3 regions of the Brevibacterium sp. LS14 genome follow, and region 3 is predicted to be linked to each of the others. Evidence: riboswitches for the same ligand, from Rfam matches in the RefSeq annotation. Region 3 holds a riboswitch; each other region holds the start of a gene.

Region 1 (9,647 bases), on a different contig from region 3:
TGCGCGACGAGGGCGGTGATCGCCGTCGTCCCGAGCACGCCGAGGGCGGTGAACGTCTTGAGGTCGGCGTGGATTCCCGCCCCGCCGCTCGGGTCGGTGCCGGCGATCGACAGCGCGATCGGTGGTCGCTCGCTCATGCCTGTTCCCCGTCCTTTCGGGTGCCGTCGCCGAAGGCGTCGAGGAGGTCCGCGGCCGCCTGCTCGGGATCCTCGGCGCGGCAGATCGCGGAGACGACGCAGATGCCGACGAGTCCTCGTCCCCGCAGTTCGTGCGCGCGCTCGGCGTCGATGCCGCCGATCGCGACCGCGGGGATCCCCGCCGAGGCGGTGAGTTCGCCAAGGCGGTCGGGACCGATCCCGGCCGGGGCGTCGGTCTTCGTCGTCGTGTCGAAGACCGGTCCGATGCCGACAAGGTCGACGCCGCCGGTCTCCTGGGCCGTGGCGAACTCCTCGGGTTCGGCGGCGGAGAGGCCGACGAGGGGGCCGTCGCCGAGGAGGTCGCGCACCTCGGCGACGGGGGTGTCGGTCTGGCCGACGTGGATGTGGACGTCGCTGCCCTCGTCGAGGAGGCGGCGGGCGACGGCGACCCGGTCGTTGAGGAAGACGGGAACGCGGCGGTCGGTCCCGGCGATCGCCTCGGTGACGGCGGCGATGACCTCACGGGTGAGGACGAGGAATTCGGTGTCGTCGATGTCCTTGTCGCGGACCTGGACGACACCGACTCCCCCGGTCACGGCCGCGCGCACGGTCTCGGCGACGGTTCGTCCCGCCTCCGCGCACTGCGCGGTATCGGTGACGAGGTAGAGGCGGGTGTCGATGCCCGCGAGCCGATCGCCGCTCATACTGTGGTCACCTCGACCCGGGCGCGGCCGATCCGGTCGTCGTCGGTGGTGAAGAGCGCGTCGAGGAAGTGCACCGAGTAGGTGCCCGGTCCGAGCGCCCCGGTGGCGGCGGCCTCTCCGGCGACGGCGAAGTGGGCGTGGGCGGCGACGACTGCGGTGAAGCGCTCGAACGCGGCCGATCCTGCCGGGCCCGCCTGCGAACTCGTCCCCGCCGGCGGGACGGCGGCGAGGTAGGCGGCGGTCACGGCGCCGAGTGAGCAGCCGGTGCCGATGACGAGCGGCATGAATGAGTGTCCCCCGTCGACGCGGGCGATGTGGTCGGCCCCGTCGATGTGGGCGACGATGGCGTCCCGGGCACCGGAAACGGCGACGATGGCGCCGGTCGTGCGGGCGAGCTCGGCGGCGGCCGGGAGCACGGCGTCGACCTCGTCGGTGGACTCGACCCCGCGCCCGCCCGCTCCGGCTCCGGCCAGTGCCGCGATCTCCGAGGCGTTGCCGCGGATCGCGGTCGGGTGGGCGGCCGCGGCGCGGCGGATCCGGGTGGTGCGGTGGTCGGCAGCGCCGATGCTCACGGGGTCGAGCACCCAGGGTTTGGCATCCTCGGTGACGGCGTCGACGGCGGCGTCGGCGGCGAGGAACTGCTGGTTCGTCGCTGTGCCGAAGTTGACGAGCAGACCGCCGGCGAGGTGGGCGAACTGCGCGGCATCGGCGTCGTGGTCGAGCATCGCCGGTGACGCCCCGACGGCGAGGAGCACGTTCGCGCTGAACTGCTGCACGACCGTGTTCGTGATGCATTGGATGAGCGGGTTCGACGCGCGCAGCCGCGCATGCGCCGACGACAGGTCGATGTCGGTCATGACGATCCCTTCGCTAGCATGGCCCAGATCAGGTTCGATGGGTGTTCTCTCAGCCCTGCGCGAGTCGCACCGGGCACCCCATGTCATTTGCCCCCGACTGTATCACCGACACCTAGGGGGCGACGACGGCGCCCGCACGGCCCACCGCCGCGAACCCACCCGACCCCACTTTCAATCCAGCCGCCCGGCCCCGATGATTCACTTTTCGTCCGATCGATCTGGTCTTGAACCGACTGATCGGGCGAAAAGTGACTCAGTTCCGCCTCGGCGACCGACCCAGCTGCCTACCGGCAGCCGTCAGACCTCTGTCGCCCACCCTCCGACGCCTACCCTCTGCCGACGTAGCGCTGGCCGCGGCGGCTGATCGCGTCGATGACGACGGCGGTGAGGAGGACGAGCGCGGTGATGATCTGCTGCGCATCGGAGTTGAAGCCGATGAGGTAGAGGCCGTTGTTGATCGCTCCGACGACGAGCGCCCCGAGCACAGCGGCCCACGCCGATCCGCGCCCGCCGAAGAGCGAGGTGCCGCCGATGACGGCCGCCGCGATGGCGTTGAGGAGGTCCTGCGTGCCGACGAGCGTCGATCCCGCGTTCGTCGTCACCCCGGCCTTGACGAAGCCGAAGAGCGCGGCGAGGACACCGGCGGTCATGAACACGCTGATGCGCACCCAGGTCACCCGGATGCCGGCGCGCCGGGCGGCCTCGACCTTGCCGCCGACGGCGTAGATCGATCGGCCGTACTTCGTCTTCCGCAGCACGAGGTCGATGACGATCGCGATGACGAGCATGAGGAAGAACGGCATCGCCAGCCCGAAGTCCTGGTTGACGAGGATGAGGAAGCCGAAGACGACTGCGGTGAGAAGGACGATGCGGATGATCACCGACGTCCAGCTCGCGCTGTCGAGTCCGGCGTTGTGCCGCCGCAGCTTCGAGTGGATGAGCCCGGCGGCGAAACCGATGACCGCGACCGCGCCGAAGACGTACGCCCACATCGCGGGGAAGTAGTAGCTCGCGAAATCGAAGGCGAACGTGTCGGCCATCGAGAGGTTCTTCTGCGTGCCGAGCGTCGTCAGGGTCAGTCCGGTGAACGCGAGCAGACCGGCGAGGGTGACGACGAAGGCGGGAATGCCGACGACGGCGAAGAACCAGCCCTGGATGGCACCGACGACGAGGCCGAGGAGGAGCATGATCGTCAGGGCGATGAGCGGGGGCACTCCCTGGCGGACGACGAGGACGCCGAGCACGGAGGCGCAGAGTCCGCCGAGCTGGGCGAGCGAGAGGTCGATCTCGCCGAGGAGGAGGATGAGGTTGATCCCGAGGGCGAGGATCGCGAGGTAGGCGACCTGCGTGGAGAGGTTGACGAGGTTGGCAGGGGAGATGAAGTTGCTGTTCGCCGACTGGAAGACGATGACGATGATGACGAGGGCGAGGATGACCGGGAACGAGCCGAGCTGGCCTTCCTTGATCCGCCGGACGAAGGTGCGGACGAACCCCTCCTGCGAGATCCGTTCGTCAGTGATGAACGAGTTCCGGGTCATCGGCGCTCACCCCTGCGTGCCGCCCGCTGGGTGACGACGTTGTCGTTGGCTCCCGTGATGGCGGCGATGAGGACGTCGGTGCGCTCATCACCGGGGAAGTCGCCGGCGTCCTTGCCCAGGCGCAGGACGTGGACGCGGTCACACACGGCTTGGACGTCGGCCATGTTGTGGCTGACGAGGAGGACGCCGAGGTCGCGGTCGCGGAGGCGTTCGATGAGGTTGAGCACCTCGGCGGTCTGGGCGACTCCGAGGGCCGCGGTCGGCTCGTCGAGCATGACGATCGACGGTTCGCCGAGGAGGGACCTAGCGATCGCGACTGTCTGCCGCTGACCACCGGAGAGGGCGGCGATGGGCACCCGGACGCTGGGGATCTTCGCCGAGAGGCTGCGCAGCAGCTCCCACGACTTCGCCTCCATGGCGACTTCGTCGAGGACGCCGGCCCGGGTGTCCTCGTGGCCGAGGAAGAGGTTCGCCACCACGTCGAGGTTCTCGCACAGGGAGAGGTCCTGGAACACCGTGGCGACCCCCGCCTTCTGCGCGTCCTTGGGTGAGGAGAACCTCTGCGGGCGGCCGTCCATGAGGAGCTCGCCGTCGTCGGCGCCATGGACGCCGGCGATGATCTTGATGAGCGTCGACTTGCCGGCACCATTGTCGCCGACGAGCCCGACGACTTCGCCGCGGCCGATGGTGAGATTGATGTCGGTCAGTGCCTGGACGGCACCGAAGCGCTTGGATATTCCGCGCAGTTCGAGCACGGGCTGTGTGGTCGCCGACGCCCGCCCGAACGCGGGCGTCGGCTCGTTCGTCTGTGAAGTCATCGGCGTGCGCTCAGCGTCCCCTACTCGATTCCGGCATCGGCGCAGAGCTTCTCATCGATGCCCGAGCAGATGTCCGAGGCCTTGATCTGGTCGCCGACGATGTCCTTGATCGTGTCCTTCGTGACGACCTTGGCTTCGACGAAGTCGGTCGGCGTGTCCTTGTACGTCGTCGCGGCCTTCGGCTCCTCGCCGTTTGCGAGCGCGACCGCGGCCTTCGCCGCGTACTCGGCCTGCGGCGGGATGGACTTGTAGATCGTCGCGTACTGCTCGCCCTTGAGGATGTTCTGCAGGCCGTCGACTTCGGCGTCCTGGCCGGTGACGACGGGTTCCTGCTTCGCCTTCGTCGTTGCGGCGAGCACCCCACCGGCCGTGCCGTCGTTGGCCGCGTAGATCGCGATCGGCTTCTCTCCTCCGCCTTGCAGCTGGCCTTCGACCCACTGCCGGGCGTCATCGGGGTTCCAGTCGAGGGTGTCGTGACTGGCGGCGATGTCGACGCCGGCGGCCTTGAGGGTCTCCTCGGCACCGGCCTTGAAGTCGGCGGCGTTGGGGTCCTTCGGGTCGCCGTTGACCATCCACACCGGCCCGGACTTCGGGTCGACGCCCTTGGCCTTGAGCCCGTCGAGGAGGGCCTGACCCTGAAGGTTGCCGATCTTCTTGTTGTCGAACGAGGTGTAGTAGTCGGCTCCGTCGAAGAAGCGGTCGTAGGAGACGACGGGGATCTGCTTCGCTTCGGCCTTCGCCAGGGACGACGCGACCGCCGAGGCGTCGACCGGGTCGAGTACGATGACGTCGACTCCTTCGGTCACCGCAGCCTCGAACTGCTGCTGCTGTTGGGAGGCGTCCTGGTTGGCGTTGCGGTATTCGACCGTCGCATCCGGGTTCGCTTCGGCGACGTACTTCTCGAAATTCGGCTTGTCGAGCGACTCGTAGCGGGTGGTCTTCGACTCGGGCAGGAGGAGGGCGATGGTGACGTCACCGTCGGAGCCGGTACCGGATCCGGCCTCGTCGTTGCCCTGGCCCTTCTGGTTGCCGCAGCCGCTGAGGGCGAGCGCGGAGATCGCGACGGCGGCACCGAGGACGGTGAGCCGGCGGTGGGCGCGCCTCGGCGATGCTGATTCGCGGGTGTGGGAACTGCGCATTCTCGAAACCTTTCCTCATTCTGACAACGTTGTCAGGATGGTAGTCATATTTCGCTCACCGATGAGGTTTGTCAACTGTCCGCGCGGAATTCCCTCCGAGGATCCGACAGCCGCCTGCTCAGCGTGCTGCGACCTGGCGCGGTGACTCCTCACCGCTGCCGCGACGGATGAGGCGGACCGGGGTGAGGCCGTTCGCCGAGGTGAGGAGGGGTATCGACCCTGTTCCGGAGCTGCGACGGTGGTCCCCCGTGAGGACCCGCACTGCCTCGGCGGACATCGCGTCGACATCCGGGTCGACGACGGTGACGTCGAGGAGGTCTGCTCCGGGGAAGTCGTCGATGCCGACGACCGCGGGCCATTGGTCGAGTCGCCGGCTCGCGTCGATCGCCCCCATCGTCACCGTCGCAGAAAGCGTGATGAGCGCGGTCGGGGCGGCCCGGGACCCGAGCAGGGCGGCGACGACGTTCTTCGCGCTCGACTGGTCGTGGGCACCCGTCTCGAGGTAGGCCCGCCAGCCGATGTCCCCGCGACCGGCGAGGACCTCGCGGATGCCTGCGAACCTCCGCGCCTGCGATTCGATCAGGGATCGGTCGCCGATGACGCCGATGCTGATGTGGCCGTGACGGACGAGCTGTTCGGCGGCTCGGCGGCCTGCGGCGACGTCGTCGGCGGCGATCGTGGTGATTCCGGGTCCGGCGACGGCGGGATCGAGGGAGACGACCCCGACTTCTCCTGGTTTCGCCGAGGCGGCCTGCCCTGGGACTCGGGCGTAGAGGTCCGCGGACTCCGGCTGCGAGCACACGACGCAGATCCCCGACATGTCCCCGCCGAGGCAGTCGTCGACGAAGCTGCGCTCGATGTCCGGGTCTCCCCCGGTCACGGTGACGACGGGACGCAGCCCGCGGTCGGCGAGGTCGTGTTCGAGGCGGGCGAGGATGCGCACTTGGAGGGGGTCGCCCATGTCGGAGAGCACGACTCCGATGTAGGGCGAGCGACTGCCCTCCCGCAGCCGGCGCGCGGCCGAGTTGAGCCGAAATCCGAGCTCCTCCGCAGCCGTCTCGACCTTGGCGGCGGTGGTGCTGGCGACGTGCTTCTCCCCGTTGAGCACGCGGGAGGCCGTCTTGATGCTCACTCCGGCGCGCTCGGCGACCGTGGCCAGCGTCGGCCGGTCGTGCTGCTTGACCATGTGTGCGCCTTCAGGACAGTCCGGAGCATCGGCCCCGGCAGCCGCCTCGGAGCAGACGACCGTGGGATCGATGATAGCCGGAGGCCGGGAATTCCACCCAGCAGCGGGCAACCGGCGGCCCGCCACTCACCGTCCCACGGGGTTGCGCATCGTTCCCGCATAGATGAGCGAATCGGCCTGGTTGCCGAGGTCGACCATCTGCGTCGTGTTGCGCAGCTGCAGACGGTTGAGGCACGAGTGCTTGAAGCGTCCGGCGCGCAGGTCGATGTCACCCGCGAGCCCACGGGCGGTTACCGGATGCGTGGACTCGTAACGGTCGAGCACCTCGGCGACAAGCGACCAGAACCGACCGGCGGCGAGGATGCCGTCGACGTCGAGGATCCCCGCGAGGTGGCGCAGCACCCCATCGAAGACGTCGGTGAAGATCGACAGCGCCTTCTCCTCCCCCGGCACGATCGCCCGGATCCGCTCGACCTCGGTCGGCAGTCGGCCCTCTCCGAGGTAGGCGACCTCCTCGCCGATGTCCTTCATCAACGCCCCGGTGACGATGTCGTCCTCGAGCACGAGGATGAGGTTCTCCCCGTGCGGCATGAACACGAGATCGTGGGCGAGCAGTCCGTGGACGAGCGGCTGGAGATAGGTCTCGAGATAGGCCCGGATCCAGTCCTCGGCATCCAGTCCCGACCGACGGATGAGTTCCCCGACGACAGGGGCGCCGAGGTGGTCTCGGTGGAGCAGCGCAGCCATCGTCATCGTCCGCTCCCCCTCGCCGAGCAGCGGCAGCGGGTTCTCCCGCCACAGCCCGGCGAGCATCTTCCGGTGCGGATTCGTCTCCCGAGTGCGGTGGTAGGCGTCACCGGTGTAGCCGATCGCGCTGCGCTCCCGCAGCACCCCGAACCCGGAGTCGGCGAAGGTCGGATCACCGTCGACGAGGCGGGCCACCCAGTCGTTGATCGCCGGGGTGTCCCGCATATAGGCAGGTGAGAGCCCGCGGAGGAATCCCATGTTCTGCACGGCGAGGGCGACCTTGGCGTACGGCGCTCCGGCACGGGTGTGGTTGAAGAACGTCCGCAGGGACTGCTGGGCCTGGTGTTCGTCGAGGCCGGGACCGAGAGGGATGAGATCGCCCCGCGCGATGTCGGAGGCGAACGTGATCGCCAGCCGGTGCTCGGCCTGCCACGGGTGGATCGGCATGAGGTGGACCTCGTCGAGGCGACGCCCGGTTGCGGTGAGGCGAGCGCTGAAGAGTTCGCGTTCATCGGCGCTGAGCGCCCAGGCCAGGTGCCCGCTCTCGTCGAGTCCGTCACCGAGCGCCAAGTGCGCATGCTCCCGGCTCACGGCGACCCATTCGAGCCGGTTGCGCCGCCCGATCTCCGGGGCCCAGCGCCGGTAGTCGCGCAGCCCGAAGCCGATGCGGCCGTTGTTCGCGACGAAACCGGGGTGACCCTCGGTCATCGCCGCTTCGATCGTCTGGAAGTCCGCGTCGGCGAGGCCCGCGGCAGTGGGTCTCCTGCCCTCACGCGCCTCGGTGAGTTTGAAGGCCCCGCCTGCCAGGGTCGACGCGATCTCCTCGAGATACGTTGACATGAGGTTCTCCGGCACCCCGAGGACGTCCTGGAGTTCGAGGACGAACTCCTGCGCGTCGAGACCAATGGCCTGCCCGTCCCGACGGCGCACGATCGTCGTCTCGTCGATGACCCAATGCTCGAGGGGCAGCAGCGAGGCGTCGAAGGTGTAGTGGATCGTGCCAGTTCCAGTGTCAGTGCCGGTTCCGGTGGGGATCGTGAGCACCCAGGACGCCGCAGTCCTCTCTGGACCACCGTCCGGACCGCTCTCCTCACTGCTCTCCCCGACGCGGACCGGGGCGATGAGGCGTTCGTGGGCGAACTCGGCGAGCGCTTTGGCCACGAGGTGCCTGTTGACCTCGGCGAACACCTCCGGGCTGAGGTGGGCATAGTCCTCCCCGTCGAGGTGAGCGCTGCCCTCCCCGCCGAGGTGGGTCCCGGCCCGCGCCGCCCCCGAGGCCGCGCCCGCGGAGATCCCGTCGCCCGCGCTTCCCGCTGCCGCACGCACAGGCGAGTCGATGAGCTCAGCGAGTCTGCTCGCCGCGAAGTCCGCCCTTGTGCACGCGCTGACGAGCGCTGTCTTCGTCTCATTGCCCATCGGGATCTCGGCCTCGCCGATGACCTCGAACCCGGCCGCCGCGTTCTTCACATGGATCGCCGCATTGCGAACATCGGGTTCGACGATGACACGGGTGGCACCGCGTCCGCCCTCCACCCGCGGGCGGAGGCAGAAGTCGATGACGTGCGCCATGATCCGATCGGTCAGCCCGTGGACGACGCGCCCGTCCGGTGGCGCGACGAGCAGGTGCATGCCGATGTCGCCCGGGGTCTCGGGGACCACCTCGGTGGGAATGAGGACCGCCGGCAGGTAGGTCTCGACGTAGAAGGTCGGTGCCCCGTCGACGAGCCCGATCCATCCGTTCTCATCGACCGAGGCGCGGATTGCGGCAAGGTAGTTCCGCACTGCCGGTTCGTCGAGGTCGGTCATCTGCCAGAAGTGCGAACGCGGATGGCTCAGCCACGTATGAACGTCCGCGGAGTGCCGGTCGGGGCGCAGGGGAAGGATGATGATCTCCGGCGCCGAGGTGCTCGTGCCCCTGGTCTCGGTCGTGGGGTCGACCGTCGGTGTGTCGGCCGTTGTCGTGTCGGTACTCATGCGTGGGTCATCTCCTTGGATGGTGCGGCTGCGTCGCCGAGATGGGTGTCGTCGGGATGCGTGTCGTTGGGGTGGGCCGTGTCGCCGGGATGGGCTGGGACTTCGGGCTCATCAGGGTGCCCGGGCTGGGCCACAGCGGCCGCAGGGCACTCCGCAGGCGCCTCGGCGCTGGGGACTCCGAAGGTCTGGAAAGCGATCCGACGTTCGATCGGGTAGGGCTCCCGGCCGGTCACCTGCGCGAGCACGACCGAGGCACGCCACGGGCCGAAGCCGAGGTCAGGCGCGGTGACGCCGTGGGTGTGCTCCTCGACGCCGAGGACGTGGAGCGTTCCTGCCTCGTTGAGCGTGTAGTCGCGGTCGGCGGCGAACCGCCCCTGATCGTCGAGGCGGATCTCCTCTCGGATCGGGGTGAGGAAGTCGGGAACGCTCGCTCGGTAGCCGGTCGCCGCGACGATCGCCCCGGTCCGGCGGGTGAAGCGCTCATCGAGGACGGTGTGGCGGAACTCGAGGAGGTACTCCCCCGGGGCGCTGCGGGTGTCAGCTCCGT
Region 2 (9,647 bases), on a different contig from region 3:
AGATGAGGTAGGCGACGTCCTCGAAGTTCCGCTTGGCAGCGAGCTCTTGGACGGGGTATCCGCGGTAGGTCAGCGAGTTGGTTTCCTGGACTACCTTCGAGACGGCCGTGGTGTCGACGACGACTCCGGCGAGGCCCTTCTTGATTTCTTCGGTCACTGGTGACCCTCCTGTGAGAAGTTGAATACGGCCGCGTCGAAGTCGTTGTACGCGGCGTAGTCGATGGTGTCGTAGAGGTCCGCGCGGGTCTGCATCCCCTCGAGCAGGTCCACCTGAGTGCCCTTGTCCCGGATCGTCTGCAGGCCCGACTTGATCGCACCCATGGCGAGACGCAGGGTCGTGACCGGGTAGATCACGAGTTTGACCCCGACGTTCGCCAACTGCTCGGTGGTGAACAGTTCGCTCTTTCCGAATTCCGTCATGTTCGCCAGGATCGGCACGTCGACGCTGGCGGCGAAGCGCTCGAACTCGTCGAGGTCGCGCATCGCCTCGGGGAAGATCATGTCGGCTCCCGCGTCGACGTAGGCCTTCGCCCGGTCGATCGCGGCGTCGAGTCCCTCTCCCGCGCGGGAGTCCGTGCGGGCGCAGATGACGAAGTTCTCGTCCCGCCGGCCCTTGACGGCCGCGGCGATGCGCTTGGTCATCTCGACGGTGGTGACGACCTCCTTGCCGTCGAGGTGGCCGCACCGCTTCGGGTTGACCTGATCCTCGAGGTGCATGCCGGAGATCCCTGCGTCCTCGAACTCCTGGACGGTGCGGGCGACGTTCATCGCCTCGCCCCACCCGGTGTCGGCGTCGATGAACGTCGGCAGGTTCGTCACCCGGGCGATCGCACGGCCGTGGTCGGCCACCTCGGTGAGGGTGGTCAGGCCGATGTCGGGCACCCCCAGGGCCGCGGAGAACGCGCCCCCGGAGATGTAGACGCCCTCGAAGCCGATCTGCTCGATGATCTGGGCGTTGATCGGGTTGATGGCGCCGGGGAACTGGACGATCCCGTCGCCGGCGAGGAGCTCGCGGAACCGCTTCCGGCGCTCGGCCGGTGTCGTGGTGGCCCCGAGCATCAGAAGATGCCCTTCGAACCGCTGTGCTTCAGCCCTTCGACGGCGAAGCTGAGCTGGCCCACGCCTGCCGCGTCGAGGCTCTCGAGGTTCTCGGCGAGGTCGAGGAAGCGGTTCGCCTCGGCCTCGGTGAGGATGCCCGCGGAGAGCGTGCGGAACTTCTCGACGTAGTTCTCGCGGACGAACGGGCGGGCGCCGAGCGGGTGGGCGTCGGCGACGGCGATCTCGTCGGTCAGGGTCGACCCGTCCTCGAACTCGATCTCCACGCGACCGCCGAAGGCCTTCTCGTTCGGGTCGGTCGAGTGGTAGCGGCGGGTCCACTCGGGATCCTCGGTCGTCTCGATCTTGTGCCAGAGCTCGACGGTCTCGGGACGGGCGGCCCGCTCGGGGGTGTACGAGTCCTCATGGTGCCAGCCGCGGTCCTCGAGGGCGACGGCGAAGATGTACATGATCGAGTGGTCGAGCGTCTCGCGGCTGGCCTTCGGATCCATCTTCTGCGGATCGTTCGCGCCGGTGCCGATGACGTTGTGCGTGTGGTGCGAGGTGTGGATGATGATGCGCTTGATCTTCGTCAGGTCCTCGATCTCACCGCCGAGCTTGCGGGCGAGGTCGATGAGCGCCTGCGCCTGGTATTCGGCGGAGTGCTCCTTGGTGTAGGTGTCGAGGATGGCGCGCTTGGCCTCGCCCTTGCCCGGCAGCGGGATCGTGTAGCGGGCCTCGGGGCCTGAGAGGATCCACGCGATGAAGCCGTCCTCGCCTTCGTAGATCGGGTTCGGGGCGCCTTCACCGCGCATCGCCCGGTCGACGGCCTCGACGGCCATCTTCCCGGCGAAGGCCGGTGCGTGGGCCTTCCACGAGGAGATCTCACCCTTGCGGGACTGGCGGGTCGCCGTCGTCACGTGCAGGGCCTGCTGGATTGCCTGGAAGGTCACCTCGGTGGGCAGGTGGAGCATCGCCCCGATGCCGGCCGCGGCCGAGGGGCCGAGGTGGGCGACATGGTCGATCTTGTGCTGGTGCAGGCTCATGCCCTTGACGAGGTCGACCTGGATCTCGTACCCGGTGGCGATGCCGTTGATGAGGTCCGCTCCCCCGATGCCCATGTGCTGGGCGACGGCGAGGATCGGCGGGATGTTGTCACCGGGATGGGAGTACTCGGCGGCGAGGAAGGTGTCGTGGAAGTCGAGTTCGCGCACGGCCACGCCGTTGGCCCAGGCCGCCCACTCCGGGGAGAAGCGCTCGGCGAGGGGAAGTCCGAAGATCGTCGCACCCGGGGTGAAGGGGTGCGCCTGTGCCTGCTCGCGGGCGTGGGTGGGGGCCGAACGGTTCACCGAGGCGGCCGCGACGGCGGCGTTGTCGATGACGCGGTTGATCACCATCTCGGTGACCTCGGGATCGACGGGCGTCGGGTCGGAGGCGACCTCGGCGATCTTCCAGGCGAGCTGATCCTCACGAGCCAGGTTCTCTGAGCTCTTGTGGGTACGGACCTCATGATCAATCATGGACAATCCCTTCAATCGTCGTTGACCGCTGCGGGCCATGTCACGACCGCCGCTGGCCGGAGAGTGGTTGACTCAACTGTAGGCCACGTCACTGCGACGCTGCGGCCCGGCCGGAGTTTTATCTTGACATCAAGATACTTTACCCGACCGGCATGAGCCGCCTCGACCCCCCTCCTCCCACCCGTCCGTCGAGGTGAACTGTGACACAATCGGGATATGACCCGCACTGCCCTCGACTTCGACGAGAACTGGTTCGACGACAACGAGTTCGCCCAGCTTCGTCGCCGTCTCCCCATCCCCTATGTCAATGCCATCCCCGTCCGCGTCGGAGAGGCCGGCGATGTCGAGGAGATCGGCCTCCTGCTGCGCCGCCTCGACGACGGCACCCTGGGTCGCGAGGTCGTCGGCGGCCGCATCCGCTACCACGAGTCGATCCGCGCGGCTCTGCTGCGCCATGCCGAGAACGACCTGGGTCCGCTCGCGCTGCCGGTCGTCCCCCCGGCCATCGCGCCGTTCCACATCGCCGAGTACTTCCCCACCGAGGGAGCGGCGCTCCTCCACGACCCGCGTCAGCACGCGATCTCGATGTGCTTCGTCATGGAGGTCCGCGGCGAGTGCACCCCGCGCGCGGACGCGCTCAGCCTCGACTGGCTCACGCCGTCGGAGGCGCTGCGCGAGGACATCGCGAGCGAACTCTCCCACGGTCAGGAGCACATCATCCGCGCGGCCCTGAGTTACCTCGGCTTTCCCATCTGAGGCCGGGCTGTCCATCGGGCCTGCGCCCGGCGCCTACGCGGGGTGCCGCCCGGTTTTCCGCGGCGCGCTGCGACTCGAGGACGCTCAGTGTCGATTCGCGAGCCAGAAATCGACACTTGGCGTCCTCGACTCGGCAACCCCATGCGCCCGCCGGCCGCTCAGCCACCCCGCGGGCGTACAGCCACCCCGCGGCGCCACAGCAACTCGGCGGTGCCACAGCCACCCCGCGGCGCCACAGCAACCCGGCGACCGCCTCGGCGACTTTTCTACACGCTGTAGAAGTGCACTGGTAGACTGGAGGCGACGACGACGGATGTGGTTTTCGGGGCCGCCGTCATCGTCAGGGTTGGTCAGGCCCCGTCGAGAGGACTGCCATGAACGCTGACGCCCACCGGAACCCCGCTCGCCAGGCCGCTGCGAACCCGACCGATGACCGCGCCGCCGACCCGCGGCCCGCCGAGTCCGGACTCAGCCGCGACCTCGGCGTCCTCGTCGGCTTCGACGGATCCGAACTCGCGGCCCTGGCCCTGCGCTACGCCGCGATCGAAGCCCTCCACCGCGGCGTCCCCCTGACCGTCGTCACGGCGTTCACGATGCCGCTGATGATCTACCCGAACATGGCCTCCATACCCTCCGAACCCGAGGACGAGGCCGCACTGCGGGGAGCCGAGAAGCTCCTCGCCGAGGCGTCCGAACTCCTCGCCGATCATCCCGAACCCGTGACTTACGCGGCCGAATCCGGCGACGCCGCCGGCGTCCTCGTCAACCTCAGCTCCAACGCCGAGGTGGTCATCGTCGGCGCCCGAGGGCGCGGCGGGTTCCTCGGTCGCATGCTCGGATCGGTCTCCACGGCCCTGCCCCCGCACGCGCACTGCCCGACGATCGTCGTCCCCCAGCACTCAGCACAGCGCGGCGAGGCCCGCGGACCGGTCGTCGTCGCCGTCGACGGTTCGGAGGCCGCGCGGATCGCGATGTTCACCGCCGCCGAGGTGGCCGCCTCGAGGGAGGCCGGACTCGAGGTCGTCTCCGTCCTGCCCGCCGGCGAGGAGTGGCTCTACTGGTATCCCGAGCTCGAGCTCGGCGCCGACGTCGCCGACCGTCGGCAGAAGCAGCTCGAGACCGCGCTCTCGGCGGAGGCGGATGCGCTCGGCGAGCAGTTCCCGAGTCTGCCGATCTCCACCTCGGTGGTCGTCGGCGATGCGACCGCGATGCTCTCGGAGGCGACGAAGCGGGCGCAGCTGACGGTGATGGGCACGCGTGGTCGCGGAGCGGTCAAGAGCGCGCTGCTCGGCTCGGTCTCCCGCGGGGTCCTCCACCATGCCGAGGGTCCGGTGATGATCGTCCCGAGCTGGCCACAGCCGCACGACACATGACGACCATCGCCGCCTGCCTGATCGCCTGACGCGGTCCCGACAGGCGGCGCGGCGGGTGCTGTACAGTAAGTCTCACGACAGGGGAGCGCCAGCAGGGGCGCTGAGAGTGCAGATCATGCTGCAGACCCTCGAACCTGATGCGGCTAGCACCGCCGAAGGAAGTCGAGACTCTTCTACCCCTCCTTGAGACACGAGGAGGCACAATGCCGAGAACCACCGCGCCCGGAACCGCCGCGAAGTCCGCACCCGCCTACACGCAGGCCCCGCCGACGAAGAAGTGGCGCGTCGTCGACTACGTCGTCACCGCGGTGCTCGGCATCGCGGTCGGCCTGATCTTCTGGGTGCTCGCCGCCAGCTGGAAGGTCATCGAACTCGGCTTCCAGGCCTTCCCGCCCTCGATCGGACTCATCGCCGGACTCTGGGTGCTCGCCGGACCTCTGGCCGGCGCCATCATCCGCAAGCCCGGTGCCGCGCTGCTCTGCGAGGTGCTCGCCGCGATCGTCGAGGGCGTCCTCGGCTCCCACTTCGGCTCGACCGTGCTCCTGTCGGGCTTCATCCAGGGCCTCGGTGCCGAACTCGTCTTCGCCGCCTTCGGCTACCGGAGGTTCACGCTGTGGGTGACGACGCTGTCCGGTCTCGTCGCAGCCGCCTTCATGGCCGTGAGCGAGAACATCCTCTACAACGCCGAATGGCAGCTGACCTACCAGCTCGCCTACGCCGTGTGCGCGATCGTCTCCGGCATCGTCATCTCCGGCATCGGTGCGTGGTACGCCTACCGTGCGATCGCGAAGACCGGGGCGCTGTCCTCGTTCGCCTCCGGCCGCATCCGCTGATGGGTCTGCCGATCCGCGCTCGCGGCTATTCGTGGCGGCACGCCGATCGGGACACGCTCGCCGTCGGCCCCCTCGACCTCGACATCGCCGCAGGTGAGAAGGTTCTCCTCCTCGGCCCGTCAGGGGCGGGGAAGTCGACACTGCTCCACGCGATCGCGGGTGTCCTCCCCGTCGAATCGGGTGAGGCCGGAGGAGAGCTCGTGATCGGTGACGCCCCACCGGATCCTCGCCGAGGTGTGACCGGGCTCGTCCTCCAGGACCCCGATTCGCAGGTGATCTTCTCCCGCGTCGGCGACGACGTCGCCTTCGGAATGGAGAACATCGGGATGAGCGCCGAAGTCATCGACGAGCGCATCCCCGCCTCCCTGGCAGCGCTCGGCCTCGACCTGCCCCTCGACCACCCCACGGCCGCACTCTCCGGGGGCCAGAAGCAGCGCCTCGCACTCGCCGGCATCCACGCGATGGCACCCGAGGTCATCGTCCTCGACGAACCGACGGCGAACATCGACCCCGCCTCGGCGGCCTCGGTCCGGGACGCGGTGCTCACGGTCCAGGCGGCCACCTCGGCGACGATGATCGTCGTCGAGCACCGGGTGAGCCTGTGGTCGGACGACGTCGACACCGTCATCGTCCTCGGCCGCGGTGGGGTCGTCGCGCAGGGATCGCCGTCCGCGGTCTTCGGTGATCCCGCCCTCGCCGAGGTGCTCCGGGCCACCGGGATCTGGGTGCCCGAGTCCGGCTCCCGCACTCCCCCGCGTCAGCCGGGAGCGTTGCGATCCGGCGAGCCGGGAGGGACGGTGCTCACCGCTGAGAGGCTGAGTGCGGCCCGGCCACGGGCGGGGGTGCCTGCGACCACCGACCACTCGCTCGAGATCCGAGCCGGCGAGGCGGTCGGCATCGTCGGACCCAACGGCGCCGGCAAGTCGACGACGGCGCTCACCCTGGCCGGACTCATTCCCGAGTTCGCAGGCGAAGTGCGCGCCCACGGGACACTGGCCGAAGGCGCAAAGCACGAACGGCCCTTCCGCTGGCCGTCGGCCTTCCTCGCACCGAGGATCGGAATGGTCTTCCAGGAGCCCGAACACCAGTTCCTCAAGGCCAGCGTGGCCGACGAGCTCGCCCTCGGCCCCAGGTTGGCCGGATGGAGTGAGAGCGAGGTCGAATCGCGGGTGACCAGCCTGCTCGAGACACTCGGGCTCACCGAGATCGCCGACGCCCACCCGCAGGGACTCTCCGGCGGCGAGATGCGGCGGCTGTCAGTGGCGGCGATGATCGCGCCCAGGCCGCGGGTCCTCATCGTCGACGAGCCGACATTCGGTCAGGATGCGCTGACCTGGGCGGGACTTGTCACGCTCTTCCTCGACGTCCTCGACCACGGCAGCGCGGTCGTCGCCGTCAGCCACGACCACGACTTCCTCGACGCGATCGGGGCCAGGCGTGTGAGCCTCGGAACGAGCGCGCAGCCGCTGCGAGGTGAGCGCGTTGAGTGAGGCCGCGCCCGCCCGAGAGAGGGTCGCGATCGAGGATCCCGGTCAGCTCATCCCCGTCGTCCGGTCGACTGTGCTGGTCCGGTGCAATCCGCTGACGAAGATCGCCGTCGCCCTCATCCTCATGGTCGGGGCGCTGCTGAGCATCGACATCGTCTCGGCCGGGGTCGTCCTCGGCTTCTCCCTGCTCGCTCTGCCGCTGAGCGGGCTCGACCTGTGGGCAGCACTCAAGCGCCTGTGGTTCCTGCCGCTCGGGGCGCTGCTCGCGGCATGGGGCACGGCGATCCTCGCGGAGAAGACCGGGGCGGTCGTCGTCGATCTCGGTCCGATCCTCATGACGACCGGGTCCCTCGAATCCGCCGCGGCGATCTTCGTCCGTGCCCTTGCGCTTGCCGTCCCGCTTGTCGTCCTCGCCTCGACGATCGATCCGAGGGATCTCTCGGATGCGCTCGTCCAACATCTGCGACTGCCGGAGACCGTCGTCGTCTCGGTGCTCGCGGCCTCGCGTCTGCTCGGCCTCCTCGTCACCGAATGGCAGACCCTGGCGATGGCGCGTCGCGCCAGGGGGCTCGCCGGCGGGTCCGTGCTGCGGCGCACCGGAAGCCTCTTCGCCGGGATCTTCGTCCTCCTCGTCCAGTCGATCAGGCGGGGGACGAGGCTGGCGATGGCGATGGAGGGTCGCGCCTTCGGGCGACGGGGACGCACGTGGCGGCGACGCTCACGATTCGGGATCGCCGACGCGGTCGTCGTGCTCACCGCGCTGGCCGTCACCGTGGCGGCGATCGCCTCGGCGCACCTGCTGGGGACATGGAACCCGATCATCCCCGGCTGAGGCGGGCTCACACCTGACCGATGAGGTCCTTGAGGTGGGAGCGCCAGTCTTCGAGCGCCTCGGCGCTGGGCAGCTTCGAGGCGGTGAGGGCGAGGAGGGTGCGGTCGTCGTCCTTGGGTTCGGCGGCGGCTTCGACCTTTGTGCCGTCGACGAGGTTCGCTCGCCAGTAGGAGCGCTTGGGTGTGGTTGAGACCCGCGGTTCACCGTCGAGCGCGACCCCGCCGAGTTCGCCGTCGACGAGGGCGGCGACGCGGTCGATGACGTCGCCGCGCTCGCCGGTCACAGTCCGGGAGACGGCGACGTCGAAGGTGCCGTCGGCGCGCTGGCCGGGGACGCGGCGCCCGATCTCCTGCTCATAGGCGACGACGGCCCCTTGCACCCACCATCCGTGGTTGTCGACGACGCCGTCGAACTGCGGGTAGAGGGCGTCGGCGAGTTCCTTGTGGCTCGCGTCCTTCCCGCCGGCTTTCTCGAGGCGCTGCCGGGTCGTGGACCAGGGCTCGCCGAGGGCCCGTTCGATGGACTCGATGTTCTGCGCTTTCGTCGCCATGGTCTGAGTCTATGACGCGTGCGCGGTCGCGGCATCGCTGCGGCTCTGCCTGCTCGACGTAGACTGCCGCCATGGCGGGCGAGGCTGAGTACACCGAAGACGAGAAGTGGCTGGTCGTTCGCGGTCGGCGATGGCGGCGGACCGATCCCGCCCTGCCCGATCGTGTCGTCGAGGACCTCAAGAGCCACCTCGGTCGGGCGCGCAACGCGGTGAAGGCGGCGAGGAAGGCCGAGGATTCAGCGGCACTGCGGCGAGCCCGGGATCGCGTCGACCTCGCGAAGAGAGGGCTGGGCGAGCGCGGGGAGAAATGGTGGGAGCTCCCCGTCGATGAACGGCTGACCCGAGCCGAGGAGGCTCTGAGCGAGCTCAGTCGATGACGACGAGCTCAGTCGATGACGAGTTCGCCCATCTCGTCCCAGCCCTCGCCGTCGATCTTGCGGGAGATGATCTTCGGTGTCGAGGCGAGCAGCGGACGCATGGATTCGAGGCCGGCGGCGAAGTGGTCGCTGTTGACGTGCGGCTCGGCGCCCTCGTCGGTGAATGCCTCGACGAGCACGAACTCGTTGGGCTTGTCCAGGCTGCGCGACCATTCGAACCAGAGGTTGCCCGGTTCGGAGCGGGTGCCTTCGGTGAAGTCCTTGACGACGGCGGGGAAGGATTCCGCGTTCTCAGGCTTGACGTCGAATTTCGCGACGATGAAGATCATTGTGCTTCCTTGTCTCTCGGCAGCTGGACTCTGCGGGCAACGGGCCCTGCCACCACCCAATCATGAACAGCCCGCTTTGACGAGTCCGCGCCCGTGCTGCCTCAGGGCGGGCCGCGCCTGACTGCGAACGCTCACCCCCGGAACCCCCCCAGGCACCCGTCCACGAGGAGGATCCAGTGCGATCCGGGCCCGATTTTCGGATCGGATCCTCCTCGTGGGGGCGATCAGTCGGCAGTCGCCCGACGCAGAAGAGCGACGAGCGCATCCCGCTCCTCGCCGCTGAGCGCATCGACCGGTGCCTCAACGGCCAGCGCGTCGAGCACGTTCGCACGACAGTGGAGTCCAGCCTCGGTGAGCGAGACGAGTTTGGCGCGTCGGTCCTGCGGATGCGGACGACGTTCGACGAGCCCCTGATCCTCCATCCGGTCGACGACGTAACCGGCGTTCGACGTCTCGCAGCTCATGTGCTCGGCGAGCTCGGTCAGGCGCATCGGCTCGCCCAGCTCGCGCAGCGCGATGGCCTGTGAGGCTGTGATGCCGAGACGGTCGGCGACA
Region 3 (9,647 bases):
GGCTCAGCCTCCGCTCTCGAGCCAGATCAGACAGCTCGAGGCCGAGCTCGGCACCACCCTCTTCAATCGGACAACGCGCAGAGTGGAGCTCACCGAAGCGGGACTGCTTCTCGTCGACCGCGCACGCCAGATCCTCACCGACCTCGAGTCAGCTGAGTTCGACGTCGCTGAGGTCGGTCGCGGTGCGGCCGGAGTCCTTCGCATCGGCTTCTCCGGAACGGCCACCTACCGCCTCATGCCCGAGATCGTCAGGCGGGCAGAGATCGAGATGCCCAATGTCAGGTTGCAGATCTTCGGAGAGATGCTCACTCCGCAGATGGAGACTGCGCTCCTGGAGAATCGGATCGACATCGCCGTGCTGCGACCGCCTGTGCGGTCGGGAGAGATCGGACTCGACGAGTTCGAACAGACGCCGATCGTCGCGGTGCTGCCGTCGTGGCATCCGCTGGCAGTCGGAGCGAAATCGGGAGAACCGCTATTGGTCTCCGATCTGGCCGACTCCGGCCTCGTCAGCTACCCGCATGCCTCATCCGTGGCGTCGGTGGTGTGGGAACTGTGCCGCCAGGCCGGCTTCAGGCCGCGGATCCAGCAGACGGCCACTGAGACCTCGACGCTGATCGCCATGGTGAGCGCAGGCCTCGGTGTCGCTCTGATGCCCGGGCCGTCCGGACAGCCGCTGCACGGTCCGATCGTCATCAGGCCGCTTGCCGAAGAGATCACGATCGGGCTAGCCGTTGCATGGCGGACGCACACTGACAGCGACGACCGGGCGCCCAGTGCGCTGCAATCCGCTTTCATCCGGCTGACGAAAGCTGCTGCGCACGATCTGCGGCGAGAGCGGTGAGCGACTCCACCGCTGACGCGGACCGCTCAGCCAGAGAGGCTCCTACTTGAGCAGCCGGTCCATCCGGCGATCGCTCAGCCGCTTGCCGCCCGTCTGGCAGCCGGGGCAGTACTGGAGGGACTTGTCGGCGAAGGACACCTCGGCGATCGTCGTCCCGCACACCGGGCACGTCTCCCCCGTCCTCCCGTGGACGCGCAGGAGCTTCTTCTTCGCGGCCTTGACCTTCGCCGGCGGCAGGCCGACGAGCGCCTCCCGCGCTGAGGTGAGCACCGCGACCATCGCATCGTGGACGACCGCGGCATCGACCTTCTCGGCGGTGGCGAAGGGTGAGACCTTCGCGGTGTGGAGGATCTCGTCGGAGAACGCATTGCCGATCCCGGAGATGAGCGACTGGTCCTCGAGCACCGTCTTGATCCGCGACCGACTTCCCGCGAGCACCTCGGCGAACTCGTCGGCCGTCAGCTCGAGCGCATCGGGTCCGGCCTGCGCAATCGCCTCGACCTCGCTGAGGTCGCGGACGAGGGAGACCGACGCGTTCTTCTTCGTCCCCGCCTCGGTGAGGTCGAAACCGGCACCGGAGGCAAGGCCGACCCGCATCCCCAGCGGGCCCTTGCCCATCCGCACCGGCCCGGTCGGCACAGCATCGTGCCAGACCAGCCAGCCTGCACGGGCGAAGCGGCAGACGAGGAAGAGTCCCTCGAACTCGAGGATGAGGGCCTTGCCGACCCGCGTGACGCCGGTGATCTCGAGCCCGATGACCGCATCGAGCGGCGGGTCCGCGGTGCGCAGGAGCGCGAGCTCGGCGATGTCGACGTGCGCGATGAAGTCGCCGACCACACGGGGCCGGAGGAACTCGACGAGCGCTGAGACTTCGGGCAGTTCCGGCATACCCCCAGTATGGCCCGTGCTCAGCCGGGCGCAAGGAGTCCTGCCCGACGGATGAGCACCCAGATCCCGACGGCAGATCCTACGCAGACCGCTGCGACCGCGAAGGGTCCGACCTCGCCGAGGCGGCTGAGCGCAAGTCCCGCGACGACCGGCCCGAGTGCGGCACCGAGGTTGAGGGCGGCCGTCGCGAACGCTCCCCCGAGGTTCGGCGCGTGCCTCGCCTCGGAGACGATCCGGGCGATGAGAGTGCTGCCGAGAGCGAAGGAGAGGGCCCCGGCTACGGGGGTGAGCACCCAGAAGATCCCCACGCCGAGGTGGTCGCCCCCACCGCGTGCCCCTGGGCCGGCCCCTGCGACCACCACCGTGAGCGACGCCCAGACGAGCACGAGACAGGGACCGAGCAGACCGATGATCCGAGCCCAGTGCCGATCGGCGTACCGGCCGGCGACGGTGACCCCGACGAAGGCGCCGACGCCGAAGAGAGCGAGCAGGACGGGCACGGCGAGGGGCCGAAGACCGAGCCCCGCCTCGGCGATGACCGCGAGATACGTGAACGCACCGAACGTCGCCGCGTTGACGAGCACCGCCACCGCAATGACGCCGAGGACAGTGCGGGAGCGGAGGACGGCAAGTTCGGTGCGCAGCGGCGGCCGCTGTGCTCCACCGGTGCCGCCGCCTGCACCCGTCGGCGCGGTGAGGCCGGCGAGGAGGGCCGGCACGCAGAGGACTGCGATGGCCCACAGCGCCGCTCGCCACCCGAAGGATGCACCGAGGACCGCTCCCGCCGGCACTCCGGCGATGAGGGCCAGGGTCGTCCCGGCGAGGACGACGCCGACGGCTCTCGCCTGACGGTGCGGTTCGACGATGCGGACGATGAGGGCGAGCGCGACGGCGAGGAAGCCTGCGTTGGCGACGGCCGCGACGACGCGGGTGAGAAGCAGAACGGTGAAGGAGTCGGTGAGCGCTCCGACGATGTGGACAGCGACGAAGACGACGAGGAACGAGGTCAGTGCCGTCCGCGCGGAGAACCGGCGGGCGAGGACCGCCATGGCCGGGGCGCCGAGGACCATGCCGAGGGCGAACGCCGTGGTGAGCAGTCCCGCCTCGGTGAGCGTGATGCCGAGGTCGGCGGCGATATCGGTGAGCAGCCCGGCGAGGACGAATTCGGAGGTGCCCTGCGCGAAGACGGCAAGGGCAAGGAAATAGAGCAGAGCAGGCATGAGCCGGCCTTTCGGATGAGCAGTGAATGGATTCTTCCGAAGGGCACTGCCGATGCCGGGCCTGTGTGCGGCTGAGACGTGCGCGCTGAGGTCTATCGGGCTATCGGCGTGCCGACAGCCCGGTCCTGGATGCTTCTGGTGTGCTCACGCTCTCAGGCTAACGATCCCGGCCGCGGACAGCAAAGCGTCGGGCGGTCACGGTGACCGCCCGACGCAGAGGTGAATGGTGCCGGGGTGGCTCAGCTGGGCGCCGGCTCAGCCCTGAGAGGTGGCTGCGCTGCCGCCGGAACCCGAGCTTCCCGAACCGGAGCCGCTGCCCGCACCACCGGAACCGGAGCCGGAGCCTGAACCGCCGGAGCCGCTCGATCCGCTTCCGCTCCCACCGGAACCGCTGCCGCTCGATCCCGAGCCTTCGGAGCTGCTGCCGGAGCCGGACGTACCCGAATCGCTGCCGGAGGTGCTGCCCGATCCGTCCGAGGTGGTCGAGGAGTCCGAGCCCGAACTGCTCGATCCCGAGGTGTCCGAGGACGTCCCGCTCGTGTCGCTGCTCGAGTCCGTTCCCTGCTCGGTGCCCGTCTGGTCGCCCTGGGTGGTCGACGTCGAGCTCTGGTCGCTCTCACCGGTCGTCGACGAGCTGCTGTTGCTGCTGGTGTTGGCCTGCTCACCGTTCGCGCTGGAGTTCGACGAACCCGAACCGCCGTCGCTGCCGCCCTCGCGCGAAGTGTCGGATTCCTCGCCACCGGAGCCGCCCGTCACCGACTTCGAGATCTCTGAGGTGCCCGGAGAGATGTCGGCGTCGGTGAGGTTCTCGGCGATGACGACTCCGCCGAGGCCGATGCCGAAGGCCGCGACGCCGATCGTCACAGGGTAGAGGACGCGCTTGCGCTTGAGCTTCTGCCACCACGACTTCGGTTCGTCGTCGGTGTTCGTGCCGGCCGCGGCCTCGGCGTCCGCTTCGGCCTCGTCGAGGTTGCCGAACGCGGTGTCGCTGCGATCGCCGTCGCCCACGGCTCCGTGGACGGCCGTCTCATCAGGGGCAGTGCCGTCGGTCGGCGAGGTCGTTCCGTAGACGGCGGTGGCGTCAGGGTTCGCGTCCGGGTTCGCGTCAGGGGTGCGCAGTTGGGGACCGGCGGCCGCGGCCGCCCCACCGAGGGCAGCTCCGCCTCCGGCAAGCGGCAGACCTGCACCCTTCTTCACCGCGGGGGCGAGCTTTGCGCCGACCTCCTTGACCGCTTCTTTGCCCTTCTCAAGGCTCTTGCTGTAGAGGCTCACGGCGACCGCAGTGACGATGCTCGCGATGCCTGCGCCGATGACGGTGCCGGCGACGCCGAGCTGTCCGCCGATGACCGATGACGTCGCTGCCGCACCGGCGCCGGCCAGCAGCTGGGTGGCCGACATCCCGTTCCCGGACTTCTCCTTCTTCTCGCCGTCCTGGTCCTCGCCGATCTGAGCATCCTGTGCCACGGTGGGCGCGACAGCCGTGGACTCGGTATGCCCCGCAGCGGGCTGCGCTGCCGTCGGCTGGGCGGCCGTCGGCTGCGCTGCCGCGGGCTGGGCATCATGACGAATGGGGTTGGGCGGCATGACCGGGGTCGTCGCCGGATGCGCCGCTGTCATCTCCTCGGTGATGAGCGGCAGCGTCTGTGACGGCTGGGTGCCGTGGGTCGGCTGGGCACCAGGGGTCGGCTGCGGCATCGATCCCGCGGCGCCGTTCGCGCCTGCGGGATCGGACGAGTTGTGCGGGTCTCTCTGTTGCGACGCCAAAGTACCTCCCAGAACGTGTGTCAGCTCCCAGTATTCTCCGTGGAAGTCCAGAGACCCTGACCGGGCCCACCCGAGCCTGGGAGCCTCCTGGACGCCCGGCCGACGACTCCGCTGATGACCAGCAACGACGCCTCGACCTGTGACCGCCGGTACACCCGACTCGCACGTTTTCCTCAGGATTCGCTTCCGTGTGGGCGCGACCGGAGCCTCCCCCTCCTCAGCTCATCTCGATGACGCCGAGGCGGCCCGGCAGCTCCTCGGAACCGTCGAGTTCGAGGAGGGTGAACCGCCCCCATCCCTCGACCGGTTCGAGTGTGAGGACGAATCGTGGCCGCTCGGCGGGTGCGGGCAGCATCGTCAGGGCAGGGTGGTCGCCTTCGCGCTCGGTCATGAGGTTGATCGCGAAGCAGGACTCTCGCAGTTCGGTGAGAGCGACGTCGGCATCGCCGCTGAAACGCAGGGGACGCCCGGGGCCCGCCCGGTGGAGGGTGCCGTCGATCGACAGGACCACCTCGGCGGTGGGACAGAAGATCCGATCGAGTCCGGGCAGGGACGAGAACGGACCCGGACGATCGAGGCGGGCGATGCTCAGCCGCCACCGGCGGCGATCCTGGGTTAGGCGCGCGGATTCGTCGAGTGAGACGAGTTCGGTCGTCTCACCTGCGCCATTGGCCCACGGTCTCGGTGCGATGTCGTCGAACGACGCGATGAGGTCCATGCTCGCCATCGTAGACGCGGGCGCCGTCACGGCTGGCCCGCGCCGCCTCAGTCGGCCGGCACCGCCTCAGCTGACGCAGAGGCAGAACGGATGGCCGGCGGGGTCGAGGAAGACGCGGAAGGTCTCCCCCGGCTGCACCGCGGCCTTGCCGGCACCGAGTTCGATGACCTGTGCCTCTGCGGTGTCAAGGTCGTCGACCATGACGTCGATGTGCATCTGCTGCGGATGCTCCTGGCTGGGCCAGCTCGGGGCGTGGTAGTCCTCGACCTGCTGGAAGCAGATGGGCGGCCAGGAGTCGGATGTGATCTCAGCCCACGTGCCGTCGTCGTCGACGCGGACCTGCCAGTCGAGGAGGTCGCCGGAGAAGCGGGCGAGCTCACCAGCATCCGGAGCGTCGAGAACGATCACGGGCTGCTTTGCGATAGCCATAGCCTGAGTCTACGCCGGTGGACGGACGCGGTGAACGGCTTCGGCCGGGAATCCCCGGACCCGTAGGATTGTTGAGCAATACGTCCAGCGTTCCGACACGACATCGAGAGGCCTTCCATGAGCACCCAGCAGCTGCCCGTCGCCGACAGGCCCGCGGTCTACATCATCCACGACAACCCGGAGTGGATCACCCCCTTCGCCGAGGCGCTCGAGTCCCAGGGCGTCGACTACGTCGAATGGCTGCTGCCCGGAGCGACGATCGACCTGGCCGCCGAGCCGCCCGAGGCCCTCTTCTGGTCCCGCCTCTCCGCGTCCTCGCACACGCGCACCGACCCGCATGTCAAGGACTTCGGCCGGGCGGTGCTCGCGTGGCTCGAGGCCGCCGGTCGGACGGTCATCAACGGTTCCGACGTCTACGAGCTCGAGGTCAGCAAGATCCGCCAGCACCGTGAACTCGCAGCCCACGGCTTCGACGTCCCCAGGACCGCCGCCGCGTTCGGGAGCACCGCGATCACCGAGGCGGCTGCGGACTTCGCTCCCCCGTTCATCACCAAGCACAACCAGGGCGGCAAGGGCCTGGGCGTGCGCCGGTTCGACTCCCACGCCGACCTCGAGCAGGCGATCGCCGACTTCGGACCCGACGGCGCGGACGAGCCGATCGACGGCATCACCCTCATCCAGGAGTACCTGCAGCCGGCCGCACCGTTCATCACCCGCGCCGAGTTCATCGGCGGCCGGTTTCACTATGCCGTGAGAGTCGATGTCTCTGCCGGCTCGTTCGAACTCTGCCCCGCCGACGCGTGCGAGATCCTGACCGCTGGGACCGCCGGGGACCAGCGCACCGCCTCGGCGCCGGTCAGCCAGTTCACCCGGCGCGAGGAGATCACCGCACAGACCCCGCTCATCGGCCGACTCGAGGAACTGCTCCGCGACCTCGGCATCGACTTCGCCGGTGTCGAGTTCATCGAGACCGCCGACGGCCGGCAGGTCGTCTACGACATCAACACGAACACGAACTACAACTCGGCCGTCGAGGAGGCCGAGCGTGCGGCCGGCCGGCAGCCCGCGGCAGCGCGCATCGCCGAGGAGTTGAGCCTGCGCCTCGGCGCGGTTGCGGGCATTCCCGTGCCCTGACCGGGCCTGATAGTCTCAGACCACCACAGGGGAGCGCCTGACCCGGCGCTGAGAGTGCGAAGGCAGACCCTTACACCTGATCCGGATCATGCCGGCGGAGGAAGTTGGAGGAGACGAATGATCACTGTGTCCCAGGGCGGCGCCGTCGAGGCGCTGCGCGACTCAGCGGACGAGGACTGGTCGGCCGCGGTCGGCCACCGGTTCGTCGAGGAGCTCTTCGCGGGCACCGTGCCTGACGACGTCATGGCGACCTACCTCGTCCAGGACTACCAGTTCTTCGAGGATTTTCTCGCGATGCTCGGCGCGTGCGTCGCGCATGCCGACCGGATCGAGGCGAAGCTCCGCTTCGCCCGGCAGCTGGGGTTCCTCGAAGCCGATGAGGATTCGTACTTCATCCGCGCCTTCGCCGAGGTAGGGGTGACCGAGGACGACTACGCCGACCCTGTCCTCCTCGCTCCGACAGAAGGCTTCCGCGAGGTCATGCGGACCGCCGTCGCCTCGGCGTCGTACCCGGATCTCCTCGTCGTCCTCGTCATCGCCGAATGGCTCTACCTCGACTGGGGTGAGCTCGAGCGGGAGATGCCCACCCGTGCCGTCCACGTCGGCTGGATCGACCTCCACCGCGGTGAGGACTTCTCCGCGTGGGTGCAGTTCCTCGTCGACGAACTCGAACGCGTCTTTCCCCGGGGTGATGACGCCGAGTCGGTCACGACCCGAAAGCGGCTGACCGCGCTGTGGGGGCGGGCCGTCGGGCTCGAGCGCGCGTTCTTCGATGAGGCGTACCGGGCTCAGCGTTCGTAGACCTCGGCGGCCGCGGTGAAGAGCAGCGAGATCCCGACCGCGCCCGCGTCGGGGGTGCCATGGCCGCGCCCGTCGACATAGCTCGCACGACCGCGCCTGGCCTGGAGTTCGGCCGTGGCCTGGGCGGCGTCGGCGGCCGTCTCGGCGGCCGAGGCGAATCCTCCGCTCAGCGCTGAGGCGGTCGGTTCGAGGACGTCGATGACCGTCCGGTCGCCGGGCTCGGCTCCGCCGACGCGGCGGATCGCCGCCGAGCCGGCCGCGGTCGCCTGCTCCCAGACGGTCCTCGGGTGCTCGTCGTCCCCAAGCTTCGCGTATCCGGCGTTGAGCTCCTGGAAGAGCAGGCCGAGCAGAGGCCCGCTCGTGCCGCCGACGCCGTTGAGGAAGGCACGTTCGGCGGCGGCGAATCCCGCCGCGTCGGCCTCCTCCATGAGTCGGGTCGCATGGCGGAGACCGCCGCGGAGGTTGTCGCCGAAGTCGCCGTCACCGGTGACCTGGTCGAGTCGCGTGAGGTGGCCGTGATGCTCTTCGGCGAGTTCGGCGAAGCGGATGACGACGGCGGTCTCGAGGTCGGTGCTGCGATCCTGTGCGCGGGTGCGCAGTGTGCCCACGTCGGTCTCGTCTGCGCCACCCTGGTCGGTAACGCGTTCGGCGATAGATGCGGTCGGTGTGCCGTCGGCGACGGGCGCGGGGAAGGCCGCAGTGCAGGTGGCGGCTTCCCACCAGTCCAACCACTGCGGCTGCATTCGGGTGAGCGTGATCGAGAAGCCGGTCATGTCGAGGGCGGTGACGTAGTCGCCGACGAGGGACGCCGCGACCTTCTCGCCCTTGGCTTCGAGGGCGCGGGTGACGGCGTCGAAGACGTTGAAGAGCTCGATCTGCGTGCTGGCACCGAGTCCGTTGACGAAGACGAGGAGGTCGCCGTCGGCGGGGTCGCCTGCGACGGCGGCGTGGACCTCGTCGACCATCCTCGCCACGAGTGCGTCGAAGTCCTCCCGGTCGATCGAGGAAGCGGCACGTTCACCGTGGATGCCGACCCCGTACTCGAGCGTTCCCTCGGCCAGATCGAAGGCGGGCCTCCCTGTGTGGGAGTCGGTCTGGGCGCGGGCGGCGACGGCGAGGCTGCGGGAACGGTCGGCCACTTCGGCGCCGAGGTCGGCGAGTTCGTCGAGCCCGAGCCCGGAGTCGGCGGCGGCACCGAGGATCTTCTCGACGACGACGGTCGCTCCGGTGCCCCGGCGGCCGGTCTCGGTCTCGTCGCTGTCGGTGGCGATGTCGTCGTCGACGATGACGGTGCGTGTCGGGATGCCCGCGGCCTGGAGGCGTTCGGCGGCGATGGCGAAGTTGATGACGTCGCCGGTGTAGTTCTTGACGATGTGGAGGACCCCGTCTGCTCCGGCGACGGCGCGCGAGGCGGAGTAGATCTGCGCGTTGTGCGGGGAGGCGAAGACCTCGCCGGGCACTGCCGCATCGAGCATGCCCTGCCCGACGAAACCGACGTGCATGGGCTCGTGGCCCGATCCGCCGCCGGAGACGAGGCCGACTCGGCGTTCAGGGGTCCGGGTGCGGGAGCGGACGAAGAGCGGGTCCTCGGTGAGGGCCACACGGTCCGAGTGGGCGCGGGCGAAGCCGCGCAGGGCACTGATGGTCGGGGTGGGCGAGACGAAGAACGCGCTCATGGAGATCCTTTCGCAGGTCAGCGTCGTGTGCCGGTCCGGTGGGCAGTCGACGGCCACCGGCTGTGCGGACGGTGCCATGCTATACCTGCCCGGCGGAGTGGCAGGGTGGCTGTTCACCTGCCGACCGTCGGCGGATCCGCCCGGCTCGTGGCACTATTGACCGATGAACGATT

The links. Region 3 has a riboswitch for thiamine pyrophosphate ahead of EZE58_RS07560 (TenA family protein). Riboswitches for the same ligand answer to the same signal wherever they lie in the genome.
Region 1: it holds a riboswitch for thiamine pyrophosphate, as region 3 does, so the genes downstream of both, thiM (hydroxyethylthiazole kinase) here and EZE58_RS07560 (TenA family protein) in region 3, are expected to answer to the same signal.
Region 2: it holds a riboswitch for thiamine pyrophosphate, as region 3 does, so the genes downstream of both, EZE58_RS01835 (ECF transporter S component) here and EZE58_RS07560 (TenA family protein) in region 3, are expected to answer to the same signal.

What each region holds. Positions count from the first base shown of each region.
Region 1 is NZ_SJXG01000049.1:123,410-133,056, forward strand. It holds gene thiD (bifunctional hydroxymethylpyrimidine kinase/phosphomethylpyrimidine kinase) at 1-137, opposite strand, end outside; gene thiE (thiamine phosphate synthase) at 134-841, opposite strand; gene thiM (hydroxyethylthiazole kinase) at 838-1,698, opposite strand; TPP riboswitch at 1,686-1,789, opposite strand; gene EZE58_RS10015 (ABC transporter permease) at 2,025-3,236, opposite strand; gene EZE58_RS10020 (ATP-binding cassette domain-containing protein) at 3,233-4,054, opposite strand; gene EZE58_RS10025 (substrate-binding domain-containing protein) at 4,075-5,193, opposite strand; gene EZE58_RS10030 (LacI family DNA-binding transcriptional regulator) at 5,312-6,379, opposite strand; gene EZE58_RS10035 (GNAT family N-acetyltransferase) at 6,506-9,100, opposite strand; gene EZE58_RS10040 (SidA/IucD/PvdA family monooxygenase) at 9,097-9,647, opposite strand, start outside.
Region 2 is NZ_SJXG01000011.1:64,906-74,552, reverse strand. It holds gene EZE58_RS01860 (bifunctional 2-methylcitrate synthase/citrate synthase) at 1-157, opposite strand, end outside; gene prpB (methylisocitrate lyase) at 154-1,059, opposite strand; gene EZE58_RS01850 (MmgE/PrpD family protein) at 1,059-2,555, opposite strand; gene EZE58_RS01845 (DUF4916 domain-containing protein) at 2,772-3,311, shown strand; gene EZE58_RS01840 (universal stress protein) at 3,686-4,684, shown strand; TPP riboswitch at 4,754-4,862, shown strand; gene EZE58_RS01835 (ECF transporter S component) at 4,888-5,517, shown strand; gene EZE58_RS01830 (ABC transporter ATP-binding protein) at 5,517-7,007, shown strand; gene EZE58_RS01825 (energy-coupling factor transporter transmembrane component T) at 7,000-7,836, shown strand; gene EZE58_RS01820 (hypothetical protein) at 7,844-8,386, opposite strand; gene EZE58_RS01815 (hypothetical protein) at 8,458-8,763, shown strand; gene EZE58_RS01810 (putative quinol monooxygenase) at 8,772-9,092, opposite strand; gene EZE58_RS01805 (MarR family transcriptional regulator) at 9,317-9,647, opposite strand, start outside.
Region 3 is NZ_SJXG01000044.1:188,042-197,688, forward strand. It holds gene EZE58_RS07525 (LysR substrate-binding domain-containing protein) at 1-844, shown strand, start outside; gene EZE58_RS07530 (DNA-formamidopyrimidine glycosylase family protein) at 887-1,732, opposite strand; gene EZE58_RS07535 (MFS transporter) at 1,753-2,952, opposite strand; gene EZE58_RS07540 (hypothetical protein) at 3,208-4,716, opposite strand; gene EZE58_RS07545 (HutD family protein) at 4,934-5,434, opposite strand; gene EZE58_RS07550 (VOC family protein) at 5,501-5,863, opposite strand; gene EZE58_RS07555 (alpha-L-glutamate ligase) at 5,981-6,997, shown strand; TPP riboswitch at 7,015-7,117, shown strand; gene EZE58_RS07560 (TenA family protein) at 7,115-7,798, shown strand; gene EZE58_RS07565 (dihydroxyacetone kinase subunit DhaK) at 7,786-9,474, opposite strand; gene EZE58_RS07570 (hypothetical protein) at 9,638-9,647, shown strand, end outside.